Regions from separate parts of the Martelella sp. AMO21009 genome, predicted to be linked through region 1. Evidence: riboswitches for the same ligand, from Rfam matches in the RefSeq annotation. Region 1 holds a riboswitch; each other region holds the start of a gene.
What was found. Region 1 has a riboswitch for thiamine pyrophosphate ahead of V6766_RS19400 (ABC transporter permease). Riboswitches for the same ligand answer to the same signal wherever they lie in the genome.
Positions count from the first base shown of each region.

Region 2: linked by a shared signal. The riboswitch ahead of V6766_RS22205 (TRAP transporter large permease) and the one ahead of V6766_RS19400 (ABC transporter permease) in region 1 are both predicted to bind thiamine pyrophosphate.
Region 3: linked by a shared signal. The riboswitch ahead of thiM (hydroxyethylthiazole kinase) and the one ahead of V6766_RS19400 (ABC transporter permease) in region 1 are both predicted to bind thiamine pyrophosphate.
Region 4: linked by a shared signal. The riboswitch ahead of thiB (thiamine ABC transporter substrate binding subunit) and the one ahead of V6766_RS19400 (ABC transporter permease) in region 1 are both predicted to bind thiamine pyrophosphate.

Region 1 is NZ_JBAKFR010000023.1:6,504-11,714, reverse strand. Features, by position in the region: gene ehuR (MocR-like ectoine utilization transcription factor EhuR) at 1-868, opposite strand, end outside; gene V6766_RS19410 (lysine-2,3-aminomutase-like protein) at 1,073-2,131, shown strand; gene V6766_RS19405 (sugar porter family MFS transporter) at 2,234-3,562, opposite strand; TPP riboswitch at 3,777-3,878, shown strand; gene V6766_RS19400 (ABC transporter permease) at 3,945-4,700, shown strand; gene V6766_RS19395 (ABC transporter substrate-binding protein) at 4,731-5,211, shown strand, end outside.
Region 2 is NZ_JBAKFR010000034.1:31,457-36,667, forward strand. Features, by position in the region: gene V6766_RS22195 (diguanylate cyclase) at 1-612, shown strand, start outside; gene V6766_RS22200 (TRAP transporter substrate-binding protein) at 634-1,632, opposite strand; gene V6766_RS22205 (TRAP transporter large permease) at 1,647-3,443, opposite strand; TPP riboswitch at 3,609-3,711, opposite strand; gene V6766_RS22210 (lytic murein transglycosylase) at 3,799-4,797, opposite strand; gene V6766_RS22215 (GumC family protein) at 5,083-5,211, opposite strand, start outside.
Region 3 is NZ_JBAKFR010000003.1:70,190-75,400, forward strand. Features, by position in the region: gene V6766_RS04625 (CoA-acylating methylmalonate-semialdehyde dehydrogenase) at 1-1,180, shown strand, start outside; gene V6766_RS04630 (hypothetical protein) at 1,333-2,094, shown strand; TPP riboswitch at 2,139-2,233, shown strand; gene thiM (hydroxyethylthiazole kinase) at 2,276-3,070, shown strand; gene thiE (thiamine phosphate synthase) at 3,061-3,699, shown strand; gene thiD (bifunctional hydroxymethylpyrimidine kinase/phosphomethylpyrimidine kinase) at 3,696-4,511, shown strand; gene V6766_RS04650 (c-type cytochrome) at 4,622-5,065, shown strand.
Region 4 is NZ_JBAKFR010000002.1:109,974-115,184, reverse strand. Features, by position in the region: gene thiP (thiamine/thiamine pyrophosphate ABC transporter permease) at 1-1,243, opposite strand, end outside; gene thiB (thiamine ABC transporter substrate binding subunit) at 1,904-2,914, opposite strand; TPP riboswitch at 2,951-3,049, opposite strand; gene V6766_RS02725 (FKBP-type peptidyl-prolyl cis-trans isomerase) at 3,278-3,715, shown strand; gene V6766_RS02720 (glucan biosynthesis protein) at 4,090-5,211, shown strand, end outside.

The sequences.
Region 1 (5,211 bases):
GCGCGAAGGCGGCGACCGGCGGCGGGCGGTTTTCAACGAGCGGTCCCAGCACATCGTTTTCGATGATGGCGAGATCGAGCCTGCGGGCAATCGCCGCGATCGCGCGGCGGCGCGGCGCGCTCATCACAAGCGCCTGCGGGCCTGCGGCGGACGGCTGCAGGAAGATCGCCCTCAGCCGCTTGCGGCCGGCAACGGCTTCCAGCGCGGCCGGCACGATGCCCTCGCCATCCACCTCCACGCCTTCGAGATCAATGCCGAGATAACCGGCGAGCGGGCGCACCATCGGATGCGTCAGCGCCTCCACCGCGAGCGAACCGCCGGCGGGAACGACGCTCATGAATGCCGCCGTCATCGCATCGCTGGAGCCGTTGGTGACCGTGACGCCATGGGCCGGCGCCTTCAGCCCGCATGCGGCCAGCCAGTTGACGCCGGCCATGCGGTAGCGCTGGAACAGCGCGTTGGGCATCATCGAAAACGCCAGTTCCGGCGGCATGGTCGCGCCGAGATCGGCAAAGGCTGCACGGAACTTGGCGAGGCTCCGGCTCTCGCACACCGGCTTCAGGATCGAAAGGTCGATGACGCCGCTGCCGCCCTCGGTGAGGTAGGGCCGCTCGGGGGCCACAGGTTCCGCCTTGATATAGGACCCGCGTCCGACCTCGCCGACCACCATGCCGCGCCGCGTCAACTCCTCATAGGCGCGGCTCACGGTCTGCACCGACACCTTGAGATCGGCCGCCATCTCGCGCTGCGGCGGCAGGCGCATGCCGTCGATCAGCAGGCCGCTGCGCACGGCGGCCGCGATCTGTTCGGCAATGGAGAGATAAGCCGGCCGCTTGATCAGCCGGGGATTCGGGCGCCATTTTGTCATCTCCGGATGGTGGGGCAAATCCGGGAGAATGACAAGCGCGCGGCGGAAAGCGGATTGCGGAAACGCAATGCCAAAGCCGTGAAATGCCTAACGCTTTCGAAACACCTGGCAGGTTTTGGAAAAGAGCGCGGCGGACCGGACCGGCTTTGCTTGGCGCTGCAAACCGTTTAGAACGCCCCGAACGAAACCGGCGACGGGGCGGCTATGTCCGACAGCAAAGCGAAAACCGCGATAACCGACACCGATGCGCTGGTGGCGCGCGGGCTCGTGCCGGCGGATGCGGCGGGCGATATCGCGCGCGTTGCCGAAGATTTCCGCATCCGTATCCCGGCCCATATCCTGTCGGCGATCGACACGGTGGCCGCCGATGATCCGCTGGCGCGCCAGTTCGTGCCGGATCGCCGCGAGCTTGAAGCCTATGACGGCGAGATGGAGGACCCGATCGGCGACGGCGCGTTCGAGCGGGCAAAGGGCGTTACCCACCGCTATCCCGACCGGGTACTTCTGAAGCCGACACACGCCTGCCAGGTCTATTGCCGCTTCTGCTTCCGCCGTGAAACCGTGGGCGAGCCGGAAGCGGCGCTTGACCGGGACGAGCTTGCCGCAGCGCTCGACTATATCCGCGCGCATGACGACATCTGGGAGGTGATCCTGTCGGGCGGCGATCCGCTGGTTCTGTCCGACCGCCGGCTTTCCGCGTTGATGAAGGCGCTCGGCGAGATTGACCATGTCGCCGTCATCCGCATCCACACCCGCGCGCCGCTGGTCACGCCGGAGCGCATCAGCGACGGCCTTGTCGATGCACTGAAGCAAGCGGGCAAGACGGTCAATATCGTCGCTCACGTCAACCATCCGCGCGAGCTGACCGAGGCGGTGCGCGGCGGACTCGCACGCCTTGCCGATGGCGGCATTCCACTGTTTGCCCAGACGGTTCTGCTGAAGGGCATCAACGACGATGCCGAAACGCTGGCGACCCTGTTCAGGACGCTCCTCGCCAATAGGGTCAAGCCGTATTACCTCCACCATCTCGACAAGGCCAAGGGCGTCGCCCATTTCGCCGTGCCGATCGCGCGCGGCCAGGCGCTGATGCGGGCGCTGCAGGGCGCGATCTCCGGGCTCTGCCTGCCGACCTATGTGCTCGATATTCCGGGCGGAGCCGGCAAGGCGCCAATCGGCCCTTCCTATCTGGAGCAAACCGGAGAGGCCGAATACGACGTCACGGATTACCGGGGCGGAAAACATTCCTATTCCGACTGGCGGTGAGCGCCAGTCTGGCCCTGCCGGCTGCGTCATCTCCGTTTCGCCTCGCCCTCAGCGAAGGCCAGGGCGAGGATCGCTTCGTTTGGAGGGGTGGCGCTGCCGCCCTCACGCGCCGACGGTGCGCGCCTCGATTTCCTCCAGCGTAATGCCCTTGGTCTCTGGCGCCGCGGCGATCGCGTAGACGATGCCGACCACGCAGAAGAAGGTGAAGATCGCGAAGGTTCCGACAATGCCGATGCCCGCCAAAAGATCCGGAAACACCAGCGCCACCAGGAAGTTGAAGAACCAGTTGGCGACGGAGGCGAGCGCCATGCCGCGCGACCTGAGCCGCAGCGGAAACAGCTCCGCCATATAGAGCCAGGGCAACGGGCCGAGACTGACGGCGAAGAAGGCGATGAAGGCGAAGATGCCGATCATGGCAAGATAGGGCGTTGCCGCGACATCCATCATCGTCGCGCCGGTTACCAGCGCCATCGACGCTGCGGTGCCGATAAAGCCGAGGATCAAGAGCTTGCGCCGGCCCATGCTTTCCACCAGATACATCGCGACGACGGTCAGCGCGACATTGACGACGCCGATGCCGACGGTGGCCAGAAGATCGGTCGTGGTGCCGGAAAAGCCGGCATTTTTGAAGATTTCCGGGGCGTAGTAGATGATCGCGTTGATGCCGGAAAGCTGCTGCAGCACGAACACGATCATCGCGAAGCTCGTCACCGGCAGGATGCCGCGCTTCAGGAAGGTGCTCCAGGCCGGGGTCGCCTCCTCGTCCTTGGCACTCTCCTTGATCTCGGCGATGATCTCGTCGACCTCGGCGGGCGAGGATTCCGGCTGCAGCTTCGCGATGATATCGCGCGCCTTGTCGGCATTGGAATTCAGCGTCAGCCAGCGCGGTGTTTCCGGCGACAGCAGGATGCCGATCAGCGCCACGATCGACGGGAACACGCCGACGCCGATCATCCAGCGCCAGTCGCCCGAACCGCCAAAGGCCGCATCCGACATGTAGGACACCATGATGCCGATGGTGATCATCAACTGGAAGGCGGAGACGATGGTGCCGCGAATGCGCGCCGGCGCGACTTCCGCCAGAAACATCGGCGCGGTCATTGCCGAGGCGCCGATGCCGACGCCGATCAGAAGGCGGGCAAGTGTCAGAACATACTGGTTGAAGGCAAGCGCGGAAATCAGCGAACCGACCAGGAAGATCAGCGCGCCGAGGATCAGCATCGGCTTACGCCCGTAGCGATCGGTGGTGACCATGGCCAGCACGGTGCCCGCCACCGCGCCGAGCGGCACGGCCGAGGTGATGACGCCCTCCATGAAGGGCGAAACCGTGAAATCCTGCTTGATGAACGGCAGAGCGCCGGAAATCACGCCCTGGTCGAAACCGAAGAGCATGCCGAACAGCGCTGCCACAATGACGATGGCGATGAGCATGGGTTTTCCTCCGCTTGGGCGGCGGCTGCCGCCTTCCCCTCTTGTGACCCCGTTTTTGAACCGTCGCTGAAAACCGCAAACGGCCTTATACCAAAAGTTGAAAGTCGAAACGGCATCCGTTGTCAAATCCTTTTGGACCTTAGCGTTTATATTAGCGGCGTTCCCGACTTCGCCGCCGAGCCCCTTGACCGGCGCGCCGGCGCGCGGCATAGAAGACGCATCCGAGGGGTGTGTCCGTGACACTGAGATGGCCGATGGCCGAACCCTTGAACCTGATCCGGGTTATGCCGGCGTAGGAACGGAGTTTGGTCTTGAGCGACACGCCCAGAAAATCAGCCTCTATTGACGCCTCCGCTGCCCGGTTTAGCCGGGGAGAGCGGGATTGAAGCGTACTCTCTCAGCGGCACTCACCTTTTTCGCAATCGTGTCCGGGCTTCTTGTGCTCTGGCAGGCGATCATCGTTTTCGGCGAGCTGCCGCGCTATATCCTGCCGCCGCCGCTTGCCGTGCTGGCAAAATTCCAGACCGCCCATGCGATGCTGCTCAGGGAAGCTCTGGTGACGCTCAGGGAAATCCTGGCGGGCTTTGCCATGGGCGCGATCTTCGGCGCGTCGGCGGCGATTTTCATTGCCGCCTTTCCCCGCATCGGACGGTTCATCTGGCCTGTTCTGGTAGTTCTGCAATCCTTTCCCGTGTTCGTGATCGCGCCGATGCTGGTTCTGTGGTTCGGCTTCGGCATCGCCTCCAAGGTGGTGATGACGACGATCATCGTTTTCTTCCCCGTCGCCTCCAGCTTCGCCGACGGGTTGAGGCGCACCGATCCGGAAATCGTGGCTGCGGCCCTGCTCGATGGCGCGGACCATTTCGAGATGCTACGCGATATCCGTCTGCCGCTGGCGATGCCGCATCTGTTCTCCGGCCTCCGCATTGCCGCCCCCCTCGCCCCGCTCGGCGCGGTGGTCGGCGAATGGGTTGGGTCTGCCGGCGGGCTCGGCTTTCTCATGGTCCAGGCCAACGCCCGCATGCAGAGCGACACCGTGTTCGCCGCCATGCTGATCCTTGCGCTCGAGGCCGTGCTGTTTCGAAAGGCGGTGGATCTCGCCGCTCCCTTCTTCACCCGCTGGTCGCATGAGGATTGAGCGGCCGGCTCAGATAAACAGGAGAATGACATGCTGAAGAAACTCGCATTCGTCGCCGCTCTTGCCCTGGCTCCCGGGCTGGCGAGCGCCGCCGACAAACTCGACGTGATCCTCGAATGGTATGTGAACCCCGACCACGGGCCGCTGGTGGTAGCCCAGGAGAACGGCTATTTCGCCGACGAAGGCCTCGATGTGGAACTGCTGCCGCCATCAGACCCGTCCATGGTGCCGCGCATGGTGGCGACCGGCAAGGTCGATATCGGCATCCACTACCAGCCCAATCTTTATCTCGACCACGAGGCCGGCATCGATATCGTCCGCTTCGGCACGCTGGTCTCGACGCCCCTCAACACGCTGACGGTACTGAAAGACGGACCGATCAAATCCGTCGCCGACCTGAAGGGCAAGAAGATCGGCTTTTCGGTGGCAGGCATCGAGGATGCGGTGGTGGCCACGATGCTGGAGAACGCGGGCCTCTCCAGGGACGACATCACGCTCATCAATGTCAACT
Region 2 (5,211 bases), on a different contig from region 1:
GGCGGCACGCGCAACCGCGAAATCGAGGTGCAGGTCCCGCCGGAGCTTGCCTCCGTGGCGCAGGCCTTCAACACCATGCTCAAGCAGATCAACCGGCAGGAAGATGCCCTGGCTGCGGCCGCGCGCGCCGATGGCCTGACCGGCCTTTACAACCGACGCGAGTTCGACCGCGCGATCGACGAGGCCATCGCCGTATCGAAAGAGAGCGGCGAGCCGTTCTCCCTGCTGATGATCGATGTCGACCATTTCAAGCAGTTCAACGACACCTATGGACACCTGGCGGGGGATGACGCGCTCCGGCAGGTTGCGGATACAATTGAACTGACGGCGCGCGAGAATGACCGGGCCTACCGTTATGGCGGCGAGGAATTCGCGATGATCCTGCCGGGACTGCGAACCTATGAGGCGACAGCGATCGCGGAGCGCCTGTGCAACACCATCGCCGGGCAGACGTTCATCCTCCCCGACGGACAGAAGCAGACGCTGACGGTCAGCATCGGCATATCCGTGTTCAGCCCGCGGGTTTCGCCGCCCAATATCATCGAGCTCGCCGACCGCGCGCTTTATGCCGCCAAGGTGGAGGGTCGCAATCAGGTGAAGGTCACCGGCTGAACGGCCGGTTTCGGGCGCAGCTCAGCCCTGCGCCACCGCCTCGATTGTGTCCATTCCTCCGACGACGGGTGCGAAATCGCTCCACACGCCCCGCGCCCCGGCGCGCCAGGCCTCCATGTCCTCCGGCTGAAGGAAAGTGGCGCCATTGGCCTTGGCAAGCGCCACGGACTGCGCCTCGTCCTCAACGATCAGCCGGTTGAAATAGAGCGCGGCCTCGGCCGAGATCGCGCCGAGCACGGCCTGTGTTTCGGGATCGAGACTGTTCCAGAAGCCGGCGGAAAAATAGAGCACCCCGGCGGCGCGGATATGGCGGGTTTCGGTCATGAACGGCACCACCTCATAGAGCTTGAACCCGGCATAGGCCGATTTCGTCAGGTCCATGGCATCCGCTACCCCGGTGGCGAGCGCGTTATAGGTTTCGGTGATCGGGATGCCGACCGGCGTCGCGCCATAGGCGCTCCAAAGGCGCGTGTGGAGCGGGGTGTTGATGACGCGGATGGTCTTGCCTTCCATCTCTCCGGGCCGCGTTATCGCCTCCTTGGCCAGCAGGTTGCGGGCCCCGTAATCAATAAAACCGCCGACGATGAACTGCTCTTGCGCAAGCCGGGCCGAGAGGTCGTCGCCGACCGGGCCGGTGACGACGTCGCGAAGATGCGCGGCATCGCGAAACAGGAAAGGCAGGTCGAGCAACTGCAATTGCGGCGTCCAGGCCGAAAGCGCCGAAATGGTGGAGAGGCTCGCCTGCACCGATCCGAGGCGAATATTCTCGGCCACCTGCTTTTCGCCGCCGAGCGCGCCATTGGTCACGATCCGGAAGCGGAACCGGCCCGGAAGCCGCTGTTCGACCGCATCGGCGAAGAAGCGCCAGACCATGGTTTCCGGCTTATCCTCGCCGAGGAGCGAGGCGATGACGACATCGCGCGTGGCGGCGCTGGCGGTTCGCAGATAGGCGGGCGCAGCAAGCACTGCGGCGGCCGCGGCGCCTGTTTTCAGGAGATGGCGACGGTTGAGCGTAGTCATGGCAGACAAACCTTTCATACGGGAACGGCAAAGAGGATGAGGACGAACAGGGCTGCGAGAAGCGCCAGAAGAAAAGGACACATCGCCCTGAACAGGCTTTCCGGCGGAAGGCCGGTGACGCCGCCGACCACGAAGGCCAGCATGCCGACCGGCGGCGTGAGCCCGCCGATCATCAGATTGACGACGAGGACGACGCCGAAACGGATCGAATCGATCCCGGCGGCAACGGCAACCGGCAGAAGCACAGGGCCAAGCAGCAGGATCGCCGCCCCGATATCCATCACCAGGCCCGCAATCAGCAGGATCCCATTGGCGAGCAGGAGAACGGCAACGGCGCTGCCCCCGAACAGGCCGGCGAGGTGGCGCACCAGACCGGCGATATCATCGATCGCGAGCAGGAAGGCGACGGGGGCCGCCGCGCCGATCAGGAGACCGATCGCCGCCGCCTCTGCCGCCGACTGGCGGAAGGCGGCGACAATGCTGGAACCGGAGCGGCGGGACGTTGCCGCCAGGATCAGCGTGTAAAGGGCGGCAAGGCCCGCCGCCTCCGTCGTCGTGACAATGCCCAGGCGAATGCCGAACACCACGATCAGACCGAGGCCGAAGGCCGGTAGGGCCGCGATCCCGGCCCGCCTGCGCATTTTGGCCGAAGCCGGCGGCGCGCCGCTCGCGGCCCCCATCGCGAGCCTTATGGCGACGGCGAGAAACGCCGCCATCAGAAGGCCGGCAAACAGCCCGCCGACAAGCAGCGCGCCGACGGAAAGATTGGTCGCCGTCGCCAGAATGAGAAAGGCGATTGAGGGCGGGATGACGTTGTCGAGAACCGAGGAGGCCGCGACAAGCGCGCCGGCGCGGGCGGGCGGATAGCCGTGGCGCACCAGTTCTGGATGGAAGGTCGAGGCGGCAAAGGCAGCATTGGCGACCGAGGAACCGGACGCGCCTGAGAAGAGAACCCCGGTCAACAGCGTCGTCTGCGCCAAGCCGCCACGATAATGACCGACGAGCGAGGCCGCGAACGCCACGAGTTTGCCGGCCGCTCCCGAGAGCTTCAGAAACGCGCCGGCAAGCAGAAAGAACGGGATCGCCAGCAGCAGGAATTTCGACATGCCGGCAACGGTATTGGCGATGATCGCCTGCTCCGTCTGCAACGCCCCGAAGGCGATCGCGCCATAGGATGACGCCAGAAACACATGGGCAAGCGGCGCGCCGGAAATGAGGCCGAGCGCGGCGGCCAGCGCGAGCGGCAGGCTGGCCGGCAGGGTGATATCGATCGCGAACCGGCCGACAGCCCAGTAAAGAAACCCGCCGAGCGCGAACCCGAAGATTAGCCGTGCGCCGTTCGACCGCTCCAGGCGGCGCAGGCAGAGCAGCACGAGCAGACCCAGCCCGCCCGCTGCGGGAAAGGCGAGGCGCACCCATTCCGGAACCCCGAGCGTTGGCGACATTCCGCCAAGCAAGGCGATCGCCTCACGGCCGCCGAGGCACAGGATCAGCCCCGCGACGACGCTGAAGCCATCGGCAACGACAGCGAGCAGGCCAGATGCCCGATCGGGCAGCAGCCGTGCAAGACCATCGAGCCGCATCGACAGCGGGCCCGAAAGGGTAAGCGGCAGGCCGGCCGAGATCAGCGCGATATTCAGCCAGATGCCCAGATCCTCCATGCCGACGACGCCGGTGTGGAAGACATAGCGCAACACGACGCCCGCCACGACGAGAGCGAGCATCGCCATCAGGATGACGGCGGCGAGCAGGCCGAGCGCGGCTTCCAGTGCCTCCGCAAACCGTCCGGCGGTGCTGCGGACCGCCGTCATGGGCATGGACGATGCCGTTCGCGGGCAACGCCTGTCTCAAAACAGCCGTTCGGACGGCTGGACCATCGGCGGCCCGCGCATGGCATTGGACGGCAAGACTTCATGATGCGATCCCCAGGATGTTGCAATCAAGGAGACCGGCGGAGAAGAGAAAGGTTATGGCAGAGCGGCCAGATTTTCCGTTCCTACGCCGGTATGACCCGGATCAGGTTCAAGGGTCCGGCTCACCGCCGTCTCAGCATCGCAGGATGCACCCCTCGGAATAGTCAGGTTTTGTCCGGCTTTTAGGGCGCTGTCAATGGCATGCCGGAAACGTGGCGTCTGGCGGCAACGCAAGACAACTTGCCAACGGGTTTTACCGAAGCCTTTGCAGCAGAGCCATGGACGGTTCGCCCGTGACATTCAGCCCGTTCTGCCGCTGATAGGCCGTGATCGCGGCGCGGGTCTGGTCGCCGAACACGCCGTCGATGGTGCCGGCATCGTAGCCCGCCGCCGAAAGCCGCGACTGCAGCTCCTTGCGCTGGTCGGCGCTGAAGCCGTAACTGTCATCGGGAAAACTGCCCCTGAGCGGGCCGGCGCCCGCGATCCGGTCGGCGAGATATCCCACGCCCAGCGCATAATTGGTGGAATTGTTGTAGCGCTTGATGACGTTGAAATTGTGCCCCACGACGAAGACCGGACCGCCCGCCTGCGGCTGTATCCTGGTGCCATCAACGGCAGCGCCGAGCGAGCCCTCCTCGCCGCCCCAGGGCTGACCTTTCCGCCAACCCGAGCGGGCAAGATAGTTCGCGGTGCTGGCAAGCGCATCGGTCGGGTCGGCCTCCCAGATATCGCGCCGCCCGTCACCGTTGAAATCGACGGCATAGCCGAGATAGGAGGTGGGGATGAACTGGGTGTGCCCCATGGCGCCGGCCCAGCTTCCGGTCATCCGTTCGGGCGTGATATCGCCGTTCTGCAGGATCCGCATCGCCCCGACCAACTGGCTTTCGAAGAAAGCACCGCGCCGCCCCTCGACGGCCAGCGTCGAAAGCGACGACACAACCGGAATGCTGCCGCGCCGTTCGCCGTACATGCTTTCCAGGCCCCAGATGGCGACAATCACATTGGCGTCGACGCCATAGGTCGCCTCGATCCGCTCCAGAACATCGCGGTAGCGGGCATAATTGGCGCGCCCCTTGGCGATCCGCTCATCGGAGCCGGCAATGGCCAGATAGTCTTCCAGCGTGCGCTTGAATTCCGTCTGGTTGCGGTCCTGCTCAATGACCCCCGGCGTGTATCCGGCATTGGCGAAGGCCGCCGTCAACGTGTCGTTGGAAATCCCGCGCGCCGCCGCCCGCTGCTTGAAGCCAGCCACCCACGCGTTCCACTCAGAATTGGCCACCGGCCGCATCGCCGGATCGGCGACGGAAGAAAAACTGCCAACCGAGCTGTTCGTGCACGCTGAAAGCGTCGCGGCAATCACCCCAAGAGAAAACACGCGTCGCGTCAGATACATACAGATAACCCCGCTCCATTCGTGCGCAAACCTAGCGCATCGGCCTCCTGACCGAAAGAGCACGCGCTTGCGTCTATTTTATGGAGATGCGAAAGCACAGCGGCGAAAGGTTTTCTCCGCTGTGCAACAGGGGCTGGCAAGGCGCTAGTCGTCGTCCGTATCGTAATACTTGTCGCCATAGTGGGCGGCATAGCCATAGCCATAGCCGTAATTATAGCCATAGCGCTTGAATCCGTTCGGATCGATCTGATTGAGGACCAACCCCTCGATCTT
Region 3 (5,211 bases), on a different contig from region 1:
GGAAGTGGTCGAATTCGCGACCGGCGCCCCGCAGCTTCTGAAGAGCGAATATACCGAGAATGTCGGCACCGGCGTCGACAGCTATGCGATCCGCCAGCCGCTCGGCGTCGTCGCCGGCATCACGCCGTTCAACTTCCCGGCCATGGTGCCGATGTGGATGTTCCCGATCGCGCTTGCCGCCGGCAACTGCTTCGTGCTGAAGCCGTCCGAGCGCGACCCCTCCGCCTCTCTGTTGATTGCCGCATGGCTGAAGGAAGCGGGCCTCCCCGATGGCGTCTTCAACGTCGTCCAGGGCGACAAGGAAGCCGTGGATGCGCTCCTGAACGACCCGGATATCGAGGCCGTCTCCTTCGTCGGCTCGACCCCGATCGCGCGCTACATCTACACCACCGCAACCGCCAACGGCAAACGCTGCCAGGCGCTGGGCGGCGCCAAGAACCACATGATCGTCATGCCCGATGCCGACATGGACCAGGCCGCCGATGCCCTGATGGGCGCCGCCTTCGGTTCCGCCGGCGAGCGCTGCATGGCGATTTCGGTCGCCGTACCTGTGGGCGACGAGACGGCGGACAAGCTTATCGACAAGCTGAAGCCCCGCATCGCAGCGCTGAAGGTCGGCCCCGGCACAGATCCGGAAGCCGATATGGGCCCGCTGGTGACGGCGGCCGCACTCGAGCGCGTGACCGGCTACATCAACTCGGGCGTGGAAGAAGGCGCCGAACTGGTGGTCGACGGTCGCGATCTGAAGCTGCAGGGCTACGAGAACGGCTATTTCGTCGGCGCGACCCTGTTCGACAAGGTCACCACCGACATGAAGATCTACAAGGAAGAGATTTTCGGCCCGGTCCTCTCCGTCGCCCGCGCGAAGAGCTACGATGAGGCCGCAGAGTGGATAAACGACCACGAATTCGGCAACGGCACGGCGATCTTCACCCGCGATGGTGACGCCGCCCGCGAATTCGCTCACAAGATCAGAGTCGGCATGGTCGGCGTCAACGTGCCGATCCCGGTTCCGATGGCGTTCCACTCCTTCGGCGGCTGGAAGGCCTCGCTGTTTGGCGACCACCACATGCATGGCCCGGAAGGCGTGCGCTTCTACACCCGCCTCAAGACCATCACCCAGCGCTGGCCCAAGGGCATCCGCGCCGGCGCCGAATTCTCGATGCCGACGATGAAGTAATATATAAACGTGACCTCCGCGTCCTGAGTGCGCGGAGGTCACGTGTTTCTGCGGTTGCTCCACGTCTTTCTACATTTGGTTACCAGTGTTAACCTGTCACTACTTTTACGGGTGTCCCGCAGGAACCGGTGGGTATTATGATTCGATTGTTGATGGCCTTCGCGGCGTGCAGCGTATTCGCCTGTGAAGCCTCTGCATGGTTGTTCGAAACGCATCCGCAGCCGACAAGACCGGAAATGACGTTCGAGGAATGGGAATTCGCGACCACCGAACTCGACTACAATCCCCGCATTCCCGATTGCGGTGATTATCTGCGCGGGCACTACGAAATCTATGAAAGACGCTATCCGGCATTCGCAGAGGCGGGAACAGAAGAGGCGCGCTATGAACTCTGGCGCGAATACATCCAGACAGACAGTGCTTTCGACGACCTCAATACCTGCATGACCCTGCCATATGTCATGGCTATGTTCCAGCTGGCAGGCGAGCTACGCATTGACAGCGACCTTATCTATTGCGGCCGTTTTTCCCGTAACCCGGAGACGGAGGGCGAAGTCGAATTCGCTGGACTGATGGAGCGCCTGCAAGACGCGGCGAAAAGAGGCAGCGAGGCGGCCCTTCTCTCATTTCTCATCACCGATGATGGCGAGGGCCTGACTCCTTTGAACCCGGACGTCCTCTACTATCTCCGTGCAAGCCTTACGGGCACGCAGACGGCCGACGAGCAGCGCCTCTTCGATGAAGAATTCATCTACTGGCATCGCGCCTGGAACCAGGACAATCTCGCCGCCCAGCTTTCACCCGAGCGGAAGCGTTTCGTCGAGCAGGCGGTCAAAGATCGCGATCTTGCATCCGTTCTGGCGACCACCGGGCCCTGTGGCGACACCGCGTGGCGCGATCCTGCACCGGAGTAACGCCGCCTCTTTCCGAAGCGACTTTTTCTGTTATAACAACGCCACTAGAGCGACAGGGGCGTCCGTGACAGCGGGCTGAGATGTACCCTTGGAACCTGATCCGGATCATGCCGGCGGAGGGAGTCACTCGGGTTTTCGCTTCGGCTCCCGAGTTCCTCCGCGACGAACAAGGAGGAAGCTGATGGCGGATATCGCCCCCATTCTTCAAAAGATGCGCGCGGACGCGCCGCTTACCCAATGCATCACCAATTATGTGGCGATGAACATCGCGGCCAATGTGCTGCTTGCCGCCGGCGCTTCCCCGGCCATGGTCCACGCCAAGGAAGAAGCCGGTGAATTCGCCGGCATCGCGTCCGCCGTCACCATCAATATCGGCACGCTTTCGCCCGAATGGCTTGCCGGCATGAAGGCGGCGATCGAGACGGCGAATGGCAAGCAAACGCCCTGGGTATTTGATCCCGTCGCCCATTTCGCCACCGGCTTCAGAGCCAGGGCCGCACGCGAAATTCTCGACCTCAGCCCCACGATCCTGCGCGGCAATGCTTCCGAAATCCTCGCCTTCTCCGGCGCCACCAGCGCCGGCAAGGGCGTCGATGCCGGCGACAGCGTCGCCGCCGCTGAAGAGACGGCGAAGGCGCTCGCCCGCGAACGCAACATGGTCGTGGCCGTCACCGGCGAACGCGATTTTGTGACCGATGGAAGCCGCGTCGCCCGCATCGGCGGCGGCTCGGCGCTGATGCCGCGGGTGACGGCGCTCGGCTGCGCGCTGACGGCGCTTGTCGGCGGCTATGCCGGCGCATGGCGCGACGACGCCTTCGGGGCCACGGTCGCGGCGCTTGCCCATTACGCGGTGGCCGGCAGCCGCGCGCATCGAAAGGCGGAAGGCCCCGGCTCGTTTCAGGTCCATTTCCTCGATGCGCTTGCCGCCGTGACACCCGAAGCGCTTGACCTTGAAGCGGAGATTGAATGGCCATGAAATTCGACCTTTCCCTCTATCTCGTTCTCGACCCGGACCTTTGCGGCGACTATGGCATGGTCGCCACCACCAGGGATGCCATTGCCGGCGGGGCGACCATGGTGCAACTCCGCATGAAGCACGCCACGACCCGCGAGCGCATCGATATGGGCCTCGCGCTGAAACAGGTCACGGCCGGAACGCCGTTCCGCCTGATCATCAATGACGACGTCGAGGCCGCCATCGCGATCGATGCCGACGGCGTTCATGTCGGCCAGGAGGATGCCCATCCGCGGGAGGTGCGGGAAATGATCGGCGACGACAAGATTCTCGGCGTTTCCGTCAATGGCCTCGACGTCGCGCGCGCCTTCGATCCCACCGGCATCGACTATATCGGCGCCGGGCCGGTGTTCGCCACCAGCACGAAATCCGACCATGCGCTGCCGGTGGGTTTTGCCGGCCTTTCCTCGATGATCGACCTTTGCGGATTGCCCGCGGTTGCCATCGGCGGGTTGAAAGGGGAGCATGTGGCGTCCACATTCAAAAGCGGGGCCGACGGGATCGCCGTCGTTTCGGCCATTTGCGGCCAGCCCGACCCATATCAGGCGACGGCGGATCTTGCCGAAGCCATCCGGAAGGCGAAGCAATGATCGCAAACATCCTCTCGATCGCCGGTTCCGATCCCTCGGGCGGCGCCGGCATTCAGGCCGACCTCAAGACCTTTTCCGCGCTTGGTACATACGGCATGGCCGCGCTCACCGGGCTGACGGCGCAGAACACGCGCGGCGTCACCGGCGTGCACGAGGTTCCCTCGGCCTTCGTCGCCGAACAGATCGCCGCGATCTTCGATGACGTGAAGGTCGACGCGATCAAGATCGGCATGGTCGTCAACGCCAATATCGCCGTCACCATCGCCGACAGCCTGCGCCACCATGTGGAGGTGCCGGTCGTGCTCGATCCGGTCATGGTCGCCAAGGGCGGCCACCGGCTGCTGCCGGAAGATGCCATCGAGGCGCTGAAGGAGCACCTTATACCGCTTGCCGCCGTGCTGACGCCAAACCTGCCCGAGGCCGCCGCCCTGCTCGATGCCGATACGGCTACCACCCGCGATCAGATGATCGAGCAGGCGACCGCGCTGAGAGGCCTCGGCGCGCAGGCGGTGCTGCTGAAGGGCGGCCATCTGGAGGGATCGGAAAGCCCGGATCTGCTGGTCACCGCCAATGGCCATGAATGGCTGGAGGGCGCGCGCATCGATACCGCCAACACCCACGGCACCGGCTGCACGCTTTCAAGCGCGATCGCGGCCGAGATCGGCAAGGGCGTTCCGCTTTCGGAAGCGGTTGCGAATGCCAAACGCTATGTCGTCGCCGCGATCGCGGCCTCGGACAGCCTCCATGTCGGCTCCGGCCATGGGCCGACCCATCATTTCCATGCGCTGTGGGGCGAAGTCACCAAAACGTGATGCCGTCGACCCGCAGTCAGCCGCCGTTCATCTTTTCTACGCTAATCCTGCCCCTAGCTTCCAAACAGAGGCTGCGTATACTGCTGCCTGAGCAACGAAGGAGGCTTTGGATGAAAAACGGATTTATGATCGCCGGCGCTGTCGCGCTCTGTCTCAGCGCGGGTTTTGCGGTCGCAGAGGATGGACCGCAGATGCTGCGCCAGGACGACATGAAGGCGATCGGCAAGGCCATGGGCCAGCTCGGCGCGATCGCCAAGGGCGAAAACGCCTACGACCCGATCGTGGTTCAGGGCGCGCTCTCCGATATTTCCACCAACATCACCGATTTCACGACTCATTTCCCGGATGATTCGAAAACCGGAAACGGCACCGAGGCAAGCCCGGCGATCTGGGAAAACATGGACGACTTCGAGGCCCATGCGCAAAAACTCGCCGATGACGCCGACGCTTTGCTGGCCGACCTGCCGGCCGATCAGGCCGCCGTTGGAGCTGCCATGAAGACGCTGGGCGCCAGTTGCGCGGCCTGCCACAAGCTCTACCGCGTCGACAAATAGAGCCCTCTCATTGTCTTGTCGCAGTTCCGGGCGTTGGAGCGGTTCCCCGTTTGCCCGGAACTGCTGTTTTTTGTTGAAATTCGGGAACAGGGAGACCCGGCGTGAAAAAGCTGACGATCATCGTATTGGCTGTCGCCGCCCTGTTC
Region 4 (5,211 bases), on a different contig from region 1:
TGCCGGCAACCACCAGCGGCGCGGCCGCATCGGTCAGCCCGAAGGGGCGCAAGAGCAGGAACCAGCCGGTGCCCAGCACGATCGGCGGCACCAGCAGAACCAGCGATCCCATCGCCGCCATCGTTGCGCTGAAACCCTTCTCGACAGCGCTCGGACGTTTTGCCGCAGCCACCGCGCCGGTCGCGGCAATGAAGGCGAGCGCCACGAGAAGCGAGAGCAGCGCCGCGCCAAGCGCTATCGCAAGACTGGTCGCCGTCGCCCGCAGAAAAATCCGTTCGCCGAGCAGCTTGATGAGGTCGGCCTCGATGCCCTTGATGACGATCATGGCGAGCGGGAGCGCGAGGGCAACCGTGAACAGCGCGATGATGCCGGCGTCGGCCAGCGCCTTGAACCGGCCCGCGCCATCCGGGCGGGCAATGGCGGTGTCGGCGCTGGTGCCGGGATCGTCGGCCTTGGGCAGAAAGGCGAGCGCGATCAGCACCAGGCCGGTCAGCGCGATCTGCATGCCTGCAAGGGCGACGGCGCGGGCGGGATTGAAATCGAAGCGCAGCGCCTGATAGATCGCGACCTCGATCGTGGTCGCCGCCGGTCCACCGCCGAGAATGAGCACCAGCGTGAACGAGGTGGCGCACAGCATGAAGATCAGCCCGGCGACGCCGGCGATCAGCGGCGCGATCACCGGCCATTCGACAAAGCGGAACACCGCGCGGCCGGGCATGGCGAGCATCGCCGCCGATTTGAAATATTCCTGCGGCACCCGCTCCAGCCCCGCCAGAAACAGGCGGGCGGCGAGCGGCAGGTTGAAATAGACATGGGCCAGCAGAATGCCCTGCAGGCCGTAGATCTGGAGCGGCCGGCCGAGGCCCGCCAGCGTCAGCAGATCGTTGAATATCCCCTGCCGGCCCCAGATGCCGATCAGTCCCAGCGCGCCGATCAGCACCGGCAGGCCGAGCGGCACCGCCATCAGCCGCACGATCCAGAGCCGGCCCGGAAAATGCGGCCGCCGCGCCAACGCCAGCGCGACCGGAATGGCCAGCGCCACCGAAATCAGCGTCGACAGCGTGGCCTGCCACAGCGTGAAACGCAGGATGCGCCAGACATAGGGCTCGTCGAACACCGCGATAGAAGCCTGCAGCCGTCCGAAGCCGGAGAGCGCGACAATGGCGATGGCGATAAAGCCGATCACGCCGGCGAGGGCTGCGATGCCGTAGCCATAGCTGCGGCGGCGTTCGGAGGAGGACATCAGCACGGGGCGGCCCTCTCGCTCAGGCGCAGGCGGGCGGGTGGGCCCGGCGGCGTCTGGATGGGAAAGCGGCGAGCCGCCGTGGAGCCAGCCCACGGCCTCGGCTATAAAGGAGTGGGTCTGTTGCATGCAGGTGCGGCGTCTTGCTCCCAATATTCTCTCCCGCTGGCGGGAGAGATGCCCCGAAAGGGGCAGTGAGGGTGGCGGGGCATTTCAAATTGTGAGAGCGGTCGCGGTGATAGGCTCCCCCCTCACTGTCGCTGTCGCGACATCTCTCCCCTCCGGGGCGAGAAGGTTTGGGGGCTATGCGGCATGGTTCGCCGCAGTATGCTGGAGGTGAGGCAATGTCACGCACCCACCGCTCAGCCAGCCCACCACCTCGCCTATAAAGGAGCGGGTCTGTTGCTTCGGGGCGCGGCACCTTGCTCCCAATACTCTCTCCCGCTGGCGGGAGAGATGCCCCGAAAGGGGCAGTGAGGGTGGCGCGGCATCTCAAAACGTGAGGGCGTTCGCGGTGATAGACTGCCCCCTCACTGTCGCTGTCGCGACATCTCTCCCCTCCGGGGCGAGAAGATTGGGGGGCTCTGCGGCGCGGTTCGCCGCACTGCGCCAGAGGCGAGGTAGCCTCGCGCCCTCGCCTCACCGCCGGACCTATCGCTCTCACCGCGCGCTCATGGCGTTCAGCCATTCGTCGATCCATTTCTGGCGGTTTTCAGCGACGACGTCGGGGGCAAATTGCAGGGTCTTTTGCGGCTTCACGGCGTTTTCGAAGGCGGCGGGCAGCGGCTCGCTGGTCGCGGCCGCCGGCATCATCCAGTTATGGGTCGGGATCGCGTCCTGGAAGCCGGGGGTCAGGATGAATTCGAGGAAGGACCTTGCAAGGTCGGGATCATCGGCCATCGTCGTCATGCCGGCGACCTCGATCTGGATGTAAAGCCCGTCCTTGAAATCGATCGCCCTGTAGCGGTCGCTCCCCTCCTCGATCTCGTGATAGGCCGGCGATGTGGTGTAGGACAGCACCATAGGCGCCTCGCCGCTGGTGAACAGCCCGTAGGCCTCCGACCAGCCCGGCGCGACCGTCAGGATACGGTCGGAGAGTTTTTCCCATTGGGCGGCGGCGTCATCGCCATAGACCGATTTCATCCACAGCAGCATGCCGAGGCCCGGCGTGGAGGTGCGCGGATCCTCGATCACCAGTTTCTGGTCGGCGGGGCCGTTCACCAGTTCGTCGAGCGTTGTCGGCGGGTTGTCGATGCTTTCGGTGTCGTAGACGATGTCGAACCAGCCGTAATCGAAGGGCACGAAGATATCATCGGAAAAGCCGCCAGGAATATCGGCCGCCTCGGTCGAGACGCCGGATTTGGCGAAGAAGCTGGTTTCCTTCGCCTCGTGGATGAGGTTGTTGTCGAGGCCGAGAACGATATCGGCCGGGCTCGACTGGCCTTCGAGCTTCAGCCGGTTGAGGAGCGCAACGCCGTCCTCGACGCTGACGAATTTCAGCGTGCAGTCGCAGGTCTTCTCGAAGGCGTCCTTCACCACCGGCCCCGGGCCCCATTCGGCATCGAAACTTTCATAGGTATAGACGGTGAGGACCTTGTTCTCCTGAGCGCCCGCCGGCAGCGCCGGAAGGGCCGCAAGCGCGAGAATGGCGATGGTCGTGCGATAGGTCATGACGCCTCCTTGTGTTCGGTAACTGAGGGGAAAACGGCGTCCTGCGCGTCTAATCCCTCCGCCGGTGCTAGCCGGATCAGGTTCTTCGGGTTGGCTCAAAGCCTCTCAGCGAAAATCGCACCCCGTTAGAGCTGACCAAACACCTATCGCGGCGGTCCCGGCATTTCAAGTGGCGCGCGATTTGAAAAAACGGCCCGGAAGCATTAGGTAAAGGGCTTGTCCGGCGCGCCGGACGAAAAGTCGGTCGTCATGCGAAATAAAGTGTGTCGGCTCATCCTTCAGGGGCGAAAGCACTCTGGAAAACCGAAAACGGCGCGGCCGATCTCGGCCAGCGTGCAGTGTTTCAAGGAAGGAGCACACGAGATGACAGAAGCAAAAGCGGGCGATACCGTTCGTATTCACTACACCGGAACCCTTAATGACGGTTCGACCTTCGACAGTTCCGATGGCCGCGAGCCGCTGGAATTCACCGTCGGCGCCGGCCAGATCATTCCCGGCCTCGACCGCGAGATCGCCGGCATGAATGTTGGCGACAGCCGCGACGTGAAGGTCGATTCCAGCGAAGCCTATGGCCCCCATGACCCGCAGAAGGTGCAGGTCGTGCCGCGCTCCGCCATGCCGCAGGAAGTGGAAGTTGCCCCCGGCATGCAGCTTCAGGCGCGCACGCCAGATGGCCAGACCGTGCCGCTGATCGTGACCAAGGTCGAGGAACAGGAAGTCACCGTTGACGCCAATCATCCGCTCGCGGGCCAGGATTTGAATTTTGCGGTGGAACTGGTCGAGATCGTGAAGGCCGCCTGATCAGGGCCTGCCGCACGGGTTTTCCGACTATGTGAAAATATTGCGGCGCGAAGGTGGCACATTGCCATGATTTTGCCATTCTTTGGCTGAATGGCTTTGCTAATAATGGGCTGGTACGCAAAAGTGTGTGTCAGCCCTTTTTGGTGAGCCATCCTCATGCCGGATTCCCGGAACGTCTATTTTATCGATCGAAAATATTCTTCTTCAGCGATGGAACCGAAACGGGCCTGCCTCGTTTGTGACTCGTCCGCGCCCGTCTGGCGCCGGGCATTCGCGCAACCGCGCCTGCGCGCTTCCGGCGGGCGAAGGGAATGAGTATGCTGCTCTGCACCATTTCATTTTATCTATCCATTTAAAGCCAACGGGATTTACGCATGAAGAGACGAACCTTTCTGGCCCAGACCGCGGTCGGCGCGCTCGCTCTTTCGGGGGTGGGCGGCAAGGCCTTCGCGCAGCAGGCGGTCGAGCCGGGAAAGATGCCGGAAGCCAACGCAACGGTCGAGGCGTCAGCGCCGCCTCCTGACGCGTTCAATTTCGACACGCTTACCGAACAGATGAAGGCCAAGGCCGGGGAGGCTTACGAGGAGCCCTCTCAGGAGGTCCCCGAACCGTTCCGGGACCTTCAATATGATGATTACCGCGCGATCCGCTACGATCCCAACAAGGCGATCTGGCGCGACCAGTCCGATTTTCAGCTTCAGGCCTTCGCGCTCGGCTGGCTGTTCAAGACGCCGGTTGATATCTACGAGGTCGCCGACGGCGTTGCGCAGAAGCTCGAATTCACCGGCGATGACTTCATCTACCGCGCGCCGCTGGACGTCGAGCAGTTCCACGGCGTCAAGCTGCCAGGGGTCGCGGGCTTCCGGATCAACTATCCGCTGAACCGGTCGGAGGTCTCCGACGAGCTGATCTCGTTCCTGGGTTCGTCCTATTTCCGCGCGCTCGGCCAGAACAATCTCTATGGCCTTTCGGCGCGCGGCCTTGCGATCAACACCGCGACCAGCCAGGGCGAGGAGTTTCCGCGCTTTTCCGCCTTCTACATCATGCGGCCGGGCACGGAGAAGGACAAGATCACCGTTTTTGCGGCGCTTGATGGTCCGAGCGTGACCGGCGCCTACCGTTTCGTGATCACGCCGGGCAAGAATACGCGCATGGATGTCACCGCGCGACTCTTTTTCCGGAACGATATCGAGCGTCTCGGCGTTGCCCCTATGACTTCCATGTTCCTGTTCGGTCCCGCCAACCATCATGCCTTTGATGATTATCGGGAGCGGGTCCACGACAGCGAGGGTCTCAAGATCGTGCGTGCCGACGGCACCGAGCTTTGGCGCAATCTGCAGAATGCCAAGACGCTCGCCAATTCGTTCTTCGGCGAAACCAATCCGCGGGCGTTCGGCCTCTACCAGCGCCATCGCGCGTTCGAGGATTACCAGGACGCCGAGGCCCATTACGAGCGGCGGCCGTCGCTTCTGGTGGAGCCGGCCGGAAACTGGGGC